3 regions of the Paraburkholderia sp. CI2 genome follow, and region 3 is predicted to be linked to each of the others. Evidence: predicted binding sites of a transcription regulator. Region 3 holds the regulator's gene; each other region holds the start of a gene.
What was found. The regulator LexA, encoded in region 3, represses DNA repair genes until DNA is damaged. The targets are predictions, from matches to a motif close to ACTGTATNNNNATACAGT.
Positions count from the first base shown of each region.

Region 1: a site for LexA is predicted at 2,235-2,252, ahead of dinB (DNA polymerase IV). Genes of this name have one in related genera too.
Region 2: a site for LexA is predicted at 3,476-3,493, ahead of HDG32_RS33315 (PA0069 family radical SAM protein). Genes of this name have one in related genera too.

Region 1 is NZ_JACHDL010000020.1:127,964-133,230, reverse strand. Features, by position in the region: gene HDG32_RS25030 (heavy metal sensor histidine kinase) at 1-37, shown strand, start outside; partial or broken gene HDG32_RS25025 (DNA polymerase IV) at 4-789, opposite strand; gene dinB (DNA polymerase IV) at 972-2,117, opposite strand; gene HDG32_RS25015 (hypothetical protein) at 3,206-4,018, shown strand; gene HDG32_RS25010 (hypothetical protein) at 4,691-5,267, shown strand, end outside.
Region 2 is NZ_JACHDL010000037.1:51,836-57,102, forward strand. Features, by position in the region: gene rpsP (30S ribosomal protein S16) at 1-207, opposite strand, end outside; gene HDG32_RS33305 (sorbosone dehydrogenase family protein) at 379-1,563, shown strand; gene HDG32_RS33310 (NINE protein) at 1,762-2,229, shown strand; gene HDG32_RS33315 (PA0069 family radical SAM protein) at 2,266-3,417, opposite strand; gene HDG32_RS33320 (Lrp/AsnC ligand binding domain-containing protein) at 3,563-4,051, opposite strand; gene HDG32_RS33325 (D-amino acid dehydrogenase) at 4,231-5,267, shown strand, end outside.
Region 3 is NZ_JACHDL010000002.1:205,243-210,509, forward strand. Features, by position in the region: gene HDG32_RS04700 (sulfate ABC transporter substrate-binding protein) at 1-999, opposite strand, end outside; gene lexA (transcriptional repressor LexA) at 1,311-1,961, shown strand; gene HDG32_RS04710 (hypothetical protein) at 2,064-2,408, shown strand; gene HDG32_RS04715 (DUF2939 domain-containing protein) at 2,528-3,145, shown strand; gene HDG32_RS04720 (universal stress protein) at 3,264-3,731, opposite strand; gene nodI (nodulation factor ABC transporter ATP-binding protein NodI) at 4,153-5,067, shown strand; gene HDG32_RS04730 (ABC transporter permease) at 5,087-5,267, shown strand, end outside.

The sequences.
Region 1 (5,267 bases), on a different contig from region 3:
CGCCTATTCGTCGCTCGCGAAAGGCAAGTCGGCCTGAACCGGCAGGCGCGGCTTCAGCGCCTGTTCGCTGGCCGACGTCAGCGTGCTGATGCGCACGCCCAATAGCCGCAGCTTGCGGTTCAACTCCACGCGTCGCAAACATTCGGTCGCCGCGCGGCGGATTTCGCTCGCGTCGGCGGTCGGTTCGTCGAGCGTCAGGTCGCGCGTGACGGTGCGGAAATCGTCGTAACGCAGCTTGATGCCGATCGTGCGGCACACGTAACCCTTGCGCACGAGATCGTCGGCGACACGCACGCACAGCGCCGTAAACGCGCTCGATAACGCCGGTCGATCGTGGCGCGGATGCAGATCGCGCTCGAACGTGGTCTCGCGGCTGATCGACTTCGGCTCCGATTCGACCACCACGGGTCGCTCGTCGTGACCCTGTGCGACCTGCATCAGCCAGGCGGAATAGCTGCGCCCGAAGTTGTCCTGCAAGAACCCGGCGTCGGCGGCGGCCAGATCGCCGACCGTCGCGAGGCCGAGTGTGGTCAGCTTCTGCGCGGCCTTCGGGCCGATGCCGTTGACCTTGCGCACCGGCAGCGGCCACACGCGCAGCGGTATATCGGCCGGCGTCAGGATCGTCAGGCCGTCAGGCTTGTCGAGTTCGGAGCCGATCTTCGCGAGCAGCTTGTTCGGCGCGACGCAGATCGAACACGTGAGACCGGTGGCCTGATGAACGGCGTCCTTGATGCGCCGGCCGATGTCGGCCGGTTCGCCCGCCAGGTCGGTCAGGTCGATATAGATCTCGTATGGCGAACGTGGGCGGGGTAACTCTGGACGCTCTGGTTGTAACTATCTGATTTGTATAAAACAATCAGTCACGCTTTTCTTAAAAAAAGACATTTGAGAAGCTCAGTGTCGCCCAACCTACCTGTTTTGGTCGTTTTTGGTAAGTTAGGATACATTTGCTCGGTAAGGTGGTACGCGCATTAAAAATCCAACTCGAACTGCGACGACGCCTCGCTCGCCGTCGTTCCCGCACGTTGGAGGCCGCCCGCCTTGACCCCCAGTAACCTGATGGATTTAACAAGTTCGACCCGTTTCAGGCATTGGGTGGCCGCGTGACGCAGTGCCTTAGCGTCCGCAACAGGTTCTGGGAGAGTGACGTCACGCGTTACTGTCTGAAAGTCGTTGAAGCGAAGTTTGATCCCGATCCTTCGCGCGAGATAGCCTTTACGCTGCAAATCTAGCGCCACCTGCTCGCATAAACGGGTAAATGCGGTACCGAGTTCCTGCTTGTGCCGTACGGCGTGCAGGTCTTGCTCGAATGTAGTCTCTCGACTCATCGAGACAGGCTCGCTATGAGTCACCACTGGCCTGTCGTCGAGCCCATGGGAAACTTGGCGAAGCCATGACCCATAGCTCCGTCCGAACTGTTCGATCAGCCATTGCTCGCCGCATGCGGCAATTTCACCGATCGTCGTTATCCCGAGAGACGTCAGCTTGGCGTTGGCCTTCGGCCCAATACCGTTGATTTTTCCGGCAGCCATCGGCCAGATCCTTGCTTGCAAATCTTCAAGCCGCAAAATTGTGATTCCGTCTGGCTTTTCCATGTCGGAACACAATTTTGCCAAGAGCTTATTTGGCGCAATTCCAACCGAACAGGTCAGATTGGTCGCCTCGACGACCGCGGATTTCAGGTTCCGCGCAATTTGCTCCGATTCGTCATTCAAGAACGATAGATCGGCATAGACCTCATCTATTCCCACGTCCTCGATTGTAGGACTTACGGATCGAACTGCTTCCTTGAACAGTCGTGAGTATGTTCGGTACAGGTCAAAGTTCACCGGAAGGAGAATGGCATTCGGCGCCAGTCGGGCCGCCTTCATCGCCGGCATCCCAGAGTGAACTCCGAGCGCTCGTGCTTCGTAGGTTGCAGTCGTCAATACACCTCTGCCCGTATAGTCGCGTAACCGCGAGAATTCACGCGTGCCGTCCGCGTTCGTTCGGGGGGCATCCGAACGACGGCCCGCGACCACCATGGCTTGGCCTCGCAGTTCTGGATACTGCGAAAGTTCACAAGATGCAAAGAATGCATCCATGTCAATGTGGGCTATGCGCCTATGATCTGGCATGCCTTGATACTCAAAATAGCGTTCAGTGTCTAGCTGGGCCAACGCGGCGCTCCGCAGAGCCCCGGATGATGAACATCGAAACATTGAGAAATCGCGTTCTCCCCATCAAATGCCTAAACTGTACATCCATACAGTATTTTTGTCAGGTGGCGGCACCGTTTTTGTAATATAAATGGGGAGTTCCGGCGAGGGCTGGGCTGCTTCCTCATGTCTATTCGGGTGGGCGACGGAGGAGACTAAGTCCGACCCGGTTGCAAAGGAGGTGTGCTACTTCCATCGATGAAACGTTGAAGCGGATCGTCACATGCAGTCGCGTATCGACGCACCCTACGTTTCGGCGCTTGAGGCGGATGGCAAGACTGTCCGTCGTCGACGGGTTTCATGTGCAGGGCCCGCTTGCTTTTCTCTCGGGGCCCCGCGCCCAAGCCCCAACTCGAACTGCGCTGAGGAACCGAAAGAATGATAGCGAGCATCGCGTCGCCGGCAAAGATCGGCCCATCTTCAGCCGATCAACTTCGGCCTATGAGAAACAGTTCAACGACCGCTCCCAGGCCGTTATCGGACGTCGCGCCGGCTCCCGCCGCTCGCTGGTTTGCCTTGTGGTCAAGAGGGGATGTCTGCATTCGCGTGAGTTTTTCGCGAGCCGCCGAGGCGACGGCGTCGTCATCGATCGAGACATGCCGGCCACGTGCTGACTGCAGGCACGTCTGGGCGAACACGCGGCGTCGTGCGGCGCGATTCGACGTCCGATCGGCCTACGGTCGCCGCCGCGATGATGCCCGGTCTGGCATGGCTTTCGTACAGTGCCTGCGCTACAGCCGGCACGAAGCTGCTTGAGCTGACCGGCCATTCGCGGTTGATCGCAGCAGCGGTGTTCGCGTACGTTGCGTTCGACTGTCTTTGCTTCGCCGAGCCGCGTTGATCGCCGCTCGCGCTCGCTCTGCTGGTGAACATCGGACGTCGAACGTCACGCAGCCGACAAGATCCGCTCGGCACAGGAATAAAACGCGCGCACCGGTTGTTCTGCTGTTTGAGACGCTCACCCCGCTTTTGATCAGCCACGCATTCAGCCGAAGGGAAGTTACACAATGGGAATGGACTTCAGTGCGCTAAACCAATATGCACGCCGCGAGTACAAGTTTGCTCAGAGCGACTCTTTTCAGAAGATCAATCGAGACGTGATGGGCAGCAACTATTCGGAAAGTCTGGCCCATGGTGTTTGTATGGGCGCCGTGCTGAACTGGGTCAAGGAAAAAATGACCACCTCCAACGGCATTCTGAACAAGGACGGTCCGTTGCTGCACCCGACGACGAAGCGGTTCGCCAATCCGTTGAATCCAGTCAGCCGCATGAGCCAAGGTATTTCGCCGCCGGCGGGTTCCCCGCTCGCAAGTTTGATCGACAAGGGTAAAAGCGGTCCGCGCAACGCAGATACCATGCTGGCTGCCGCGATGACGCAAAACGCTTACAGCGGCAGACCGGTGAGCACGGTCGCCCGCGAACTGGGGCTCGTAGAAGCAGACTTGGAAGACGACATTCATATCGCACAGGAACCGGCGCCCGGCGGCGGTGTCAACCGACTTGACGACAAGACCATTGCGGAAGCTGGGGAAAACCTCCGCAAAGGCAGGGCGGTCATCATCGAGGTCGAATGCACGCAAGGCAAGCATGCGATCGCGTTCTATCGTAGCCGCGGTGGGTCGTTGTATTTCTTCGATCCCAACGCCGGAGTCTACGCGCTTGACACGCCGTATAAGGAGTATGGCGATGGCTTCGTGGTCGATGCCACGCTGCTCGCGTTCGTCAAGTCCTGGCTCGATGCCTACGTAAAGCAAAGAAATTTCGAATTCACGACACCGCACCGAAATTTTTATCACGTGTTCAAGCGGAGCACCGCTTGATGGCTAGCAGCTCGCGACGTCGGGAAGGTTCAGCCATGCACGGCGTCGTCGTAGTCATTCGGGCACGCGTGTTCGGCGAGGGTGGTCAGTGCCGGCGCCTGATCGCCGCGACGCGAGCCGCCGCAAAAATCACCTCACGGCCACACGCGTTGCGGCACCCCGACGTGTGTCGACCGCAATTCGGGACTCGATGCCGCCGCGTGCGCATCGAAGCGCCCACGCACGCGGTGCAGGCAGCTCACGGGTTACCACCGGTTCGACGGCCGTCCGCGGCCAATGCTGCCGGCCAACTTCGGGCGATGCCTCCGCTGCGCACGGTCGCAACAGGGTTTTGCCGGCGGACCAAGACCGTCGGGCCACAATGCGCGGTGACGCAGGAAGCCGTGGCCGTTGTTCCCTCGGAATGAGCCATTCAACAAGGAAAAGTCGAGTCAACGAACGTCCGTTGTACCTTGGAAGCCGCCCTATATGTCGCGCTGGGTCGACGGGCCGCTGCGGGTCGACCTTCGCGTGTCGGCGAGCCGACGAGCCACCGTTCAGCAGTTGATAACACCGGCGAATGTGATTGACGTGTAGAACGGTCTCCAGGCATGGGGCGCTAAAATTGTACGTAGCATTGGTCCGTTCCGTGGAACCGATTGCCCCATCCCGATCTATCAACGGCAGGCAACCATGAACACTCACTACGCGTGTTTCGTTCGTCCGGCGCTGGCTGCAATTTGCGTGGCTTCCCTCGCAACGCTCGCCGCTTGCGGCGGAAACGCCTGTATCGGCCTCGACAGTTGCGGTGGCGGAAACGTGACGCCAACCGTCGCTATATCCGGCACGGCCGCCACCGGTAGTGCGGTCGCCAGCGCGACGGTCAGCTTCAGTTGTGTGCAGGGCTCGGGCTCCACGCTGTCCGACGGCGGTGGACACTACGCGATTACGTTCAATGCCACGCCTCCCTGCATCCTCACCGTGACCTCTGGTGGCATCGGCCTGCATTCGGTGGCATTTGCCGGCGGCACCTTCAATACGACGCCAGAGACCGAACTGATGTTTGTCTACATCGCTTCGCAACTCGGCACGAGCGAGAGCGGTCTGATAGCGGGCTTCCCGACCAACTCACAGTTCCAGGAGGTGCTGGCAAACCAGGCCGACGTGCAAGCTGCGCAATCGGCAGTCGTCACGAATCTACAGCAGCGCTATGCGGTCACGCTGACGGCACCGGCATTTCTAACGACATCCTTTACCGTTGGCCAAATAG
Region 2 (5,267 bases), on a different contig from region 3:
GGTCGGCGACAGTTGCGCGCCAACACCTTGCCAGTACGTCAGGCGATCCTGAGCGATACGCAGGGACTCGCCCTTCGTAGCGACCGGGTTGTAGAAACCGACGCGCTCGATGAAGCGGCCGTCACGACGGCTGCGCGAGTCGGTGGCGACGATGTTGTAGAACGGGCGCTTCTTGGAGCCGCCACGAGCCAAGCGGATGATGACCATACTAGAATCCTTGAAAACCGGGGTTCGGAACGACTGAAACACGCGATTATAGCGGGAAACCAACGCCATAACAAACACTTACCGGGATAAACTGCGGAACCGGGCTGCACCCACCTTCTACAAGAGGTGCGAGAACCGGTTCAAACGCCCGAATTACCTGAAGGAGCGCCTGTGCAACGCCAGCCGAAACTCCCGTTTCCGTTCGCCTTTTGTGCCTTTTTCGTACGCTTTGCTGGACTTTCGCGCACCTCGTGCAGCCGGATTCTACGTGCGGTAGCGGCCGCGGTTATCGCCGCGCAGGCGTTGACGGCAATCGCCGCGCTGCCCATCGAGAAAATCAAGCTGCCGCCGGGCTTTCACATCGAAGTGTTGTCGGACGAGGTGCCGAGCGCGCGCGCGATGACGTTGTCGCCCAAGGGCATTCTCTACGTGGGCAGCGACGATGGCCATGTGTATGCGCTCGAGCTGCGGAACGGCCGCGTGACGGGTCACCACGTGATCGCGTCCGGGCTGCAGATGCCCGCCGGCGTCGCGTGGCGCGACGGCGCGCTGTATGTGTCGGCCGTGTCGAAAATCGTGCGCTTCGATGCGATCGACTCGCACCTGAACGATCCGCCGAAACCCGTCGTTGTCACCGACAAGCTGCCGACGGACACGCATCACGGCTGGAAATTCATCGCGTTCGGCCCGGATGGCAAGCTGTACGTGCCGCAAGGCGCGCCGTGCAATATTTGCCAGAGAGATCCGGACCGCTTTGCGATGATTGGCCGCATGAACCCGGACGGCAGCCACTACGAGGTCGTCGCGCGCGGCATCCGCAATTCGGTCGGCTTCGCGTGGCATCCGGTCACCCACGAACTTTGGTTCACCGACAACGGTCGCGACCTGCTCGGCGACGATATTCCGAGCGACAAGCTCAACCGCGCGCCGCTAGTCGGCATGAACTTCGGCTTTCCGTACTGTCACGGCGGCGACACGCCCGACCCCGAGTTCGGCAAGGATCATCCGTGCAGCGAATTCACGCCGCCAGTGGTCAAGCTTGGCGCGCACGTGGCGGCGCTTGGCATGCGCTTCTACGACGGCCCGATGTTTCCAGCCGACTACCGCAACAATATCTTCATCGCCGAGCACGGCTCGTGGAACCGCAGCAAGAAGGTCGGCTACCGCGTCGTGCGCGTGATCACCGACCCTGACGGCAGCCACGCACGCCAGCAGGTCTTTGCCGAAGGCTGGCTGCAACCCGGCGAATCGGTCTGGGGCCGCCCCGCCGACGTGTTGCCGCTGCCAGACGGTTCGCTACTGATCAGCGACGATACCGCCGGCGCGATCTATCGCGTCACGTATTCAGCGCCGTAATACGCGGATGCACGCATGTCCGGCTGAACGGCTGCACTCACCTTGAGCCAGGTCCGGCGCATCCCGCCACCCCGCTTTCAGCCTGGGCGATCGTCCTCCACGTGACCACCCGCGCGCCGCAGGCGTAGAATGCGCGTCGGCCCGCGCCCCCGCGGCGCGCCGCTCCTTTCGACCGCCCGTCACTCTGCCCACGCGTTCATGCCCACCGCTGCCTCGACTTCCCCGCGCTTCAGATCCAAGACGCTCACCGCCGCGTTGGCGTTCCTGTTCGGCAGCCTCGGCGCCCACCGCTTCTATCTGTACGGCACCCGAGACATCTACGGCTGGGCGCATCTACTCGGCACGCTGGTCGGCATTCCCGGCGTGATGCTGCTGGTCGCGACCGAGCGCGCGTCGATCCTGGGCTGGGCGCTCGCGCCGATCGGCGCGGTTTCGCTGTTTGCCGCGTTTCTGGCGGCGCTCGTCTACGGGCTGCGTCCTGATCAGAAATGGGATGCGCAATTCAACACCCACACGCAACGCAAAAGCCGCTCCGGCTGGACGGTCATTTTCGTCGTGATCTTTTCGCTGCTGATCGGTGCGTTTCTGCTGATGACCGGTCTCGCGCTCGCGTTCCAGACCTACTTCGAAAGTCAGGTCGAAGCGGCCAAAGCGATTTCGCAGTAATGCCCCAGTGGCGGGACCCGCAGACGTTCCTGCGCGCTAGAAAAGCCTCAGTTGCGGATTGTCGCGCGCCGGTGCGCTCACCTGCTCGGCGCGCGGCGGCTCGATCCGGCGGAAATGCGACATGTCGAGAATGCCGCGGTCGCGCCCGTTCAACCCTAACCGGCGCACGGCCTTGTGAAAGCGCTGCCTGAGCAGATCCGCCCATAAGCCCTCTCCCTTCATGCGGGTCGAGAACGAAGAATCGTAATCTTTGCCGCCTCGCATGTCGCGCACACGGCTCATCACGCGCTCGGCCCGATCCGGGAAATGTGCGCCCAGCCAATCCTTGAACAGCGGCGCGACCTCCCACGGCAGCCGCAGCACGATATAGCTCGCATTGCTGGCGCCCGCTTCGGCGCATGCTTCGAGCACGCGCTCCATATCCGGTTCGGTGACGAACGGGATCACCGGCGCGATGCTGACGCCGACCGGAATGCCCGCCTCGCTGAGCGTACGGATCGTGCGCAGCCGGCGCGACGGCGTGGCCGCGCGCGGTTCGAGCGTGCGCGCGATGTCGGCGTCCAGCGTCGTGATGGTGATCGCCGCCATGAATTGCCCGCGCCCGGCCATCGGCGCAAGCAGGTCGATGTCGCGCTCGATCAGCGATGATTTGGTGATCGCCGCGAACGGGTGGTTGCGCTCGCTGAGCACCTCGATCACACGACGCGTAAGACGCAAGTCACGTTCGGCCGGCTGCCATGCATCGGTGGCGACGCCGAGCGCGATCGGCTCGGGTACATAGGATTTCTTCGACAGTTCCCGCTCGAGCAGTTCGGGCGCGTTGATCTTCGCGTAGATGCGGCTTTCGAAATCGAGCCCGGGCGACAAGCCCAGGTAGCTGTGCGTGGGCCGCGCGAAGCAATAGATGCAGCCGTGTTCGCAGCCCCGGTAAGGATTCAGCGACACATTGAACGGAATGTCCGGCGACGCATTGCGTGTGAGGATGGTTTTTGCGCGCTCCTCGAACACCTGCGTGCGCAGGACCTTCGGCTCCCCGTCTTCGTCGGCCGTCTGCCAGCCGTCGTGGACGGCTTCGCGCTGGTCGACTTCGTAGCGGCCTTGCAGGTTCGTGACCGCGCCGCGCCCCTTGCGAGGCGCCGGCGGCGCGATCGGAAATTCGGGAATGTCAGGGGTGTCGGGGTCATCCACGGCGGGCCACGCAAAGCAAACGCAAACAGGAAGCGCCAAAGGAAAGCGGCGCAAAACACCTGTATAAATATACAGTGTTTACGCCGTTTGTCGAGCACTTCGTTGGTCGCTTGATGCGCGTCCAACCCCTCAGTGAACCGGCAACCTACTCGCCCACCGCGATCGTCAGCGTCTCCTTGATTTCCTCCATCACCACATAGCTCTTCGACTGCACCGCGCCCGGCAGCTGCAGCAGGATGTCGCCGAGCAACTTGCGGTAATCGGCCATTTCGCCGATGCGCGCCTTGATCAGATAGTCGAAATCGCCCGACACGAGGTGGCACTCGAGCACCTCGGGGATCTTCTGCACCTCGCGCCGGAACAGATCGAACATGTTGCCACTCTTGTGATCGAGCGTGATCTCGACGAACACGAGCAGCGCCGCGCCCAGCTCGGCCGGGTTCACGCGGGCGTAGTAGCCGGTGATCACGCCGTCGCGCTCCATCCGCTTGACGCGCTCGATGCACGGCGTCACCGACAGACCGACCTGCTCCGCCAGGTCCTTCATCGCCATACGGCCGTCCTGCTGCAGGAGCCGCAGGATCTTGTGATCGAGCTTGTCGAGAGCCCGCACGGGCTGGCGCTGGGTACGCATGGTGTTTTTTCTAAAAATGATGAAAATACAATAACAAAACCTGTCTCACTGTTAATAGTATAGCGGTTAACACTGGGCAAACGGCATTTCACCTCACATTGCAGCTCGCCGGATCGAATCAGATCGAACCTCCGACGAGCGCCTTGCCCTCACTCAATTTTTGGATATCTGGAGCAGCTATGCGAGTCGTCGTTTTGGGCAGTGGCGTCGTCGGCGTGACGAGTGCGTATTACCTCGCGCGCGCCGGTCACGAAGTGACCGTTATCGATCGCGAGGCCGGCCCGGCGCTCGAAACCAGTTTCGCCAACGCGGGCCAGATCTCGCCGGGCTACGCTTCGCCGTGGGCCGCCCCGGGCGTGCCGCTGAAGGCCGTCAAGTGGATGTTCCAGAAGCACGCGCCGCTAGCGATTCGCGTCGACGGCACCGCGTTCCAACTGCAATGGATGTGGCAGATGCTGCAGAACTGCACGGCGCCGCGCTATGCGGTGAACAAGGGCCGTATGGTGCGGCTGGCCGAATACAGCCGCGACTGCCTGCAGGCGTTGCGCGCCGACACCGGCATCGAGTACGAAGGCCGCACCGGCGGCACGCTGCAGGTATTTCGCACGCAACAGCAGTTCGACGGCGCCGCGAAAGACATCGCCGTGCTGCAGGAAGCCAACGTGCCATACGAGCTGCTGACGGCCGACGAACTCGCCAAGGCCGAACCAGCACTCGCCGCGGTGTCGCACAAGCTCACCGGCGGCCTGCGCCTGCCCGGCGACGAAACCGGCGACTGCCGGATGTTCACGACGCGCCTCGCGGCGCTCGCCGAGGAACTGGGCGTCAAGTTCCGCTACAACACGTCGATCGACGCGCTCGCGATGGCGGGCGGCCGCATCGCCGGCGTACAGTGCGGCAGCGAACTCGTGCGCGCGGATTCGTTCGTGGTCGCGCTCGGCTCGTATTCGACGCGCTTCCTCGATGGCATAGTGAAGATTCCGGTCTATCCGCTGAAAGGCTATTCGATCACCGCGCCGATCGTCGACGCGGCTGCCGCGCCGGTGTCGACCGTGCTCGATGAGACCTACAAGATCGCGATCACGCGCTTCGATGACCGGATTCGCGTCGGCGGGATGGCCGAGATCGTCGGCTTCGACAAATCGCTGCGCCAGGCGCGCCGCGAGACGCTCGAGCTTTCTGTGAATGACCTGTTCCCGGGCGGCGGCGACACCTC
Region 3 (5,267 bases):
GGTCTTCTGCGCGTTGGTCCAACCGCCGAACGAATCGTCGATCGTGTACAGCTTCAGCTTCGGAAACTTCGCGGTCAGATCGGCGGGCACCTTGGTGGAACGCGGACGATAGAAATTGCGCGCGGCGATCTCCTGACCTTGCTCGCTATACAGGAAGTTCAGATATGCCTCGGCCAGCTTGCGCGTGCCGTGTTTGTCGACGACCTTGTCGACCACCGCGACCGGCGGCTCGGCCAGAATGCTCACCGACGGCACCACGATCTCGAACCTGTCCGGACCAAACTCCTTCAGCGACAGGAACGCCTCGTTTTCCCACGCGATCAGCACGTCGCCGATACCGCGCTGCACGAAGCTCGTGGTCGCGCCGCGCGCGCCCGAATCGAGCACGCCGGCGTTCCTGTACAGCTTGCCGACGAACTCCCTGGCCTTCTGGTCGTTGCCGCCCGGTTGATGCTCGGCGTACGCCCACGCGGCCAGATAATTCCAGCGCGCGCCGCCCGAGGTCTTCGGATTCGGCGTCACGATCGACACGCCCGGTTTCACCAGATCGTCCCAATCCTTGATGTGCTTCGGGTTGCCCTTGCGCACCAGAAACACGATCGTCGACGTGTACGGCGATGCGTTGTCCGGCAGACGCTTTTGCCAGTTCCTGTCGACGAGCCCCTTGTTCGCGATCGCGTCGATGTCATAGGCGAGCGCAAGCGTCACGACGTCGGCCTGCAGTCCGTCGAGCACCGAGCGAGCCTGCGCGCCCGAGCCGCCGTGCGACTGCCTGAAGGTGACGGCTTCGCCGGTCCTGGCCTTCCATTCCTTGCCGAATGCCTGATTGATGTCCTGATACAGCTCGCGCGTCGGATCGTAGGACACGTTCAACAGCGTGGTGTCGGCGTGCGCGACGCCGCTTGCGCCCAACATGCCGAGCGCCCCCGCCGCGCCGACGGCGAGCGCCGCGATCAGTTTTCTGGTTCGAGCCGCAAGCCCCATATGCCGATGGTTCATTTCGATTTTTCTCCGCGTGATGGTCCGCTGATGAGCGTCTGGTGTTGTTCTGCGTCGCGGTCACGTGCCCATGAGCGCCAACCGGAGGCCAGTCTATCGAAGCGCTTTCATTATTAAAAATAATGTTTCTTCATTTTTTAATGCTCAAAAGTGGTAACGACAGATGCGCCGGCGGTTGGGACGCCGACAACGCCGTCATGTCGCCGACAAACGACGCCCCAGCGCGACCCTTGCGCCGAACTTAAAGTAAAGCTTGAAATGCGCCGAATACTGTATAAAAATACAGTCACCTGTTCATACATACAGTGGCCATGACAAAACTCACCGCACGACAGCAGCAGGTTTTCGATCTGATCCGCCGCGCGATCGAACGCACCGGCTTTCCGCCCACTCGCGCGGAAATTGCCGCCGAACTCGGGTTCAGCTCGGCCAATTCCGCGGAAGAGCATCTGCGCGCGCTGGCGCGCAAGGGCGTGATCGAACTCGCGGCCGGCGCGTCGCGCGGCATCCGCCTGCTGTCCGGGCAGGAGGACGCGCCGTACCAGTTCACCCTGCCGCATGCGGGCCTGATGCAGTTGTCGTTGCCGCTGATCGGCCGGGTCGCGGCGGGTAGCCCGATCCTCGCGCAGGAACATATCTCGCAGCACTACGCGTGTGACCCGGCGCTGTTCTCGAGCAAGCCCGACTACCTGCTGAAGGTGCGCGGCCTGTCGATGCGCGACGCGGGCATTCTCGACGGCGACCTGCTCGCGGTGCAAAAGCGCACCGAAGCGAAGGACGGCCAGATCATCATTGCGCGGCTTGGCGACGACGTGACGGTCAAACGTCTGAAGCGCCGGCCGAACGGCATCGAACTGATCGCCGAAAACCCCGATTACGACAACATCTTCGTGGAATCCGGCAGCGCCGATTTCGCGCTCGAAGGGATCGCGGTCGGGCTGATCCGCCCCAGCGAGTTCTGATCTTTCGCTGTCGCCGGAACGCTTGCGCCGGTTTGTCCAACCCAAGCCGCATTTACGCCCGCATCTACGCCCGCATCTACGCCGAATTACCTGGAGAGACTCATGGAACGCCTTGCCCGCCTGTTGCCCTTTCGCCAGTTCGGCCGTCTGCGCCATCTGCGCAAGCTCACGCCCTGCGCGCTAATCGAGGCGCCCGCTGCGCGCACGCCGTCGCTGTTCGACGCGACTGCCGAAGCTTCCGGTCTGCCGTCGTCGTTGCCGGCGTTCGCGCGCGTGTCGCTGAATTCGGCGCTGAACATCGCCGAGCCCGCGCGTCGCGCGCCGGTGCGGGTCTATCATGGACCGTCGCGACTGATCATGGTCGGCACGGTCGACGCTGTATGCCGTATGATCGATCGTTGCATAGCCGACGAAGCCAACGTGCACGGCGCGGTGTTCGAAGCCTGAGCGAATCCTGAGTACGCATGCAACAAGCACTTCGGATGTTCAGAGATTCGCGTGGGATGGGATCGTTTCGACCTCGCCGTGGTCGACGTTAGATCATCACTGACGTGGAGTCCCATTCGATGACAATTCGGAAACGCACACAGGGCAGCGCCACCCGGCCGCTGCTGATCACGCTGATCGTGGTGATCGTGATTGCCGCGCTGGGCTTTATTTATGCGTCACCGTATCTCGCGGTGAACAATCTCAAACGCGCCGCCGATGCGCGTGACGTGCAAACCGTCAATCAGTATGTGGACTTTCCCGCGCTACGCGATAGCCTGAAGCAACAGGTGGGCGCCATGCTGACACGCCGGCTCGAGGCGGATGCCGGCAACAAGATGGCCACGATCGGCGCGGTGATCGGCGTGACGCTGATCGGCCCGCTCGTCGATGCCTATGCGACACCCGACGGCGTCGCAGCGCTGCTGAACGGCATGCCGCCGCGTGGCACGCCGGGCGAGCAACCGTCCGCGCCGCCAGCCGCGGGCGGCGAAGCGCCGGCCGCACCAGCCGCGGGCGACACCACCACGCAGGCAAGCGCCCCGCCGCCCGGGCGTCAAAGCACGGCCGGCTATCGCAGTCTCAACGAGTTTGTCATTACGTACCGGCGTGGCGAAGGTAACGCGAATTATTCGGCAATCTTTCGTCGCGAAGGTCTGGTCACGTGGAAGCTCGCGGCGATCAATCTGAACGAGTGAGATTGAAGCCTGGCCGGATGGGATGCGTGGCTGGCCATCGGGGCCGGCCACGCGACAGGGTCTATTCACCTCTGGGCTAGATGACGGGGCGCGCGGCTTCGCGTCCCTCACTAGCCCATTACGCCGCAGCCGCCTGCTGCTGCTCCTGCGCGGACGAGCACGCCACCAGAATGCTGCACGACACGCGGTCGAGCAGCGGCGTGTTGCCCGCCCCCATCCACCACCGCGACAAACCGGTCCGGCAGCGATGACCCACCACCACGAGGTCGACCTGCAACTCGTTGGCAAGATTGGCGATCTCGTCGATCGGATGACCGAATGCGAAATGCCCTTGCGCGCTCACGCCTCGCTCGGTCAGCCAGTTCACGCCCTCCTGCAGAATCTCGCGGGCCGTTTTTTCGAAGCTGCCGCAGGCGACGTCCGTCAACAGGCCCGCGCTCTGCGCGATGCTCGAACGCATGTCGACGACCGACAGCAGATGCGTTTCCGCCTTCAGTTCCAACGCCAGATCGGCACCGCAACGCAGGGCTTTGCGGCCTTCGCGCGAGCCGTCGTAGCACAACAGGATTTTCTGGTAGCTCGCCATCTGTTTTCTCCATTCGCGCGGAAAGCGCGGTCTGAATCAATCATGGTGCGCCGCAATTCGGCTTGCAAGGGATGGAAAACGCTAAGTGCATACTCGGTGCATGCCGATCCAGTCTGCACAAGCGTTGGGCGACCCGACGCAGCGTTTGCACACAGATGCCGCAATGCAAAATTTCGTTTGCGAACGCTGCGTCGACACACTGCGGGCCGGTTGACGTGCCAGTCGTGCCACCGCCAATCAGCGGCGCCAATCGACACCGACGAGCGCATCGCACCCCACGCACGACGCGTTCCCGGACACCCGCTCGCATCAGCGATCCGATACCTGGAGTAAGCGGCTTCGCGTGCGCAATGCGTGCATCGCAGGTATGTTGTGTGTCTTGCGCGTACGTTGTATCTTCTTCCGGAGCCTTGCTCGAGCCATGCCCACCGCCCCCATCGAATTCCATCAGGTCAGGAAAAGCTACGGCGAAAAAACGGTCGTCGACGGATTGTCGTTTCATGTGAACACCGGCGAATGCTTCGGGCTGCTCGGCCCCAACGGCGCCGGTAAGACCACGACATTGCGCATGCTGCTCGGCATTGCGGCGCCCGACGCCGGCGCGATCCGGCTGTGCGACGAGCCGATCCCGGGCCGCGCGCGCCTCGCGCGCTCGCGCGTCGGCGTGGTGCCGCAGTTCGACAACCTCGATCCCGATTTCACGGTGCGCGAAAATCTGCTCGTATTCGGCCGCTACTTCGGTCTGAGCGCCGCGCAGTGTCGCGCGGCGGTGCCGGGTCTGCTCGAATTCGCTCGCCTCGAGAACAAGGCGGACGCGCGCGTGAGCGAACTGTCGGGCGGCATGAAGCGGCGCCTCACGCTCGCGCGCGCGCTGATCAACGATCCCGACGTGCTGATCATGGACGAGCCGACCACCGGTCTCGATCCGCAAGCGCGCCATCTGATCTGGGAGCGGCTGCGCTCGCTGCTCGCGCGCGGCAAGACCATCCTGCTGACCACGCACTTCATGGAAGAAGCCGAACGGCTCTGTCATCGCCTGTGCGTGATCGAGGAAGGCCGCAAGATCGCCGAAGGCGCGCCGCGCGAGTTGATCGAGTCCGAAATCGGCTGCGACGTGATCGAGATCTACGGCCCCGATCCGTTTGCGTTGCGCGACGAACTCGCGCCGCTCGCCGAGCGCACCGAGATCAGCGGCGAGACACTGTTCTGTTATGTGAACGACGCGCAGCCCGTGCATATGCGCCTCAAGCAGCGCGCCGATTTGCGCTATCTGCATCGGCCGGCGAATCTCGAGGATGTGTTTCTGCGGCTCACCGGTCGCGAAATGCAGGACTGAACCCATAGCGAGACACTTGATGGACGCACGTACTTACGAAACCCACGACGGCACGCCATCGGCGCAGGAACCGTTCGGTGCCTTCCCCGCCAATGCCACGAACTGGATCGCGGTGTGGCGCCGCAATTACCTGGTGTGGAAAAAGCTCGCGATCGCGTCGATGTTCGCCAACTTCGCCGATCCGATGATCTATCTGTTCG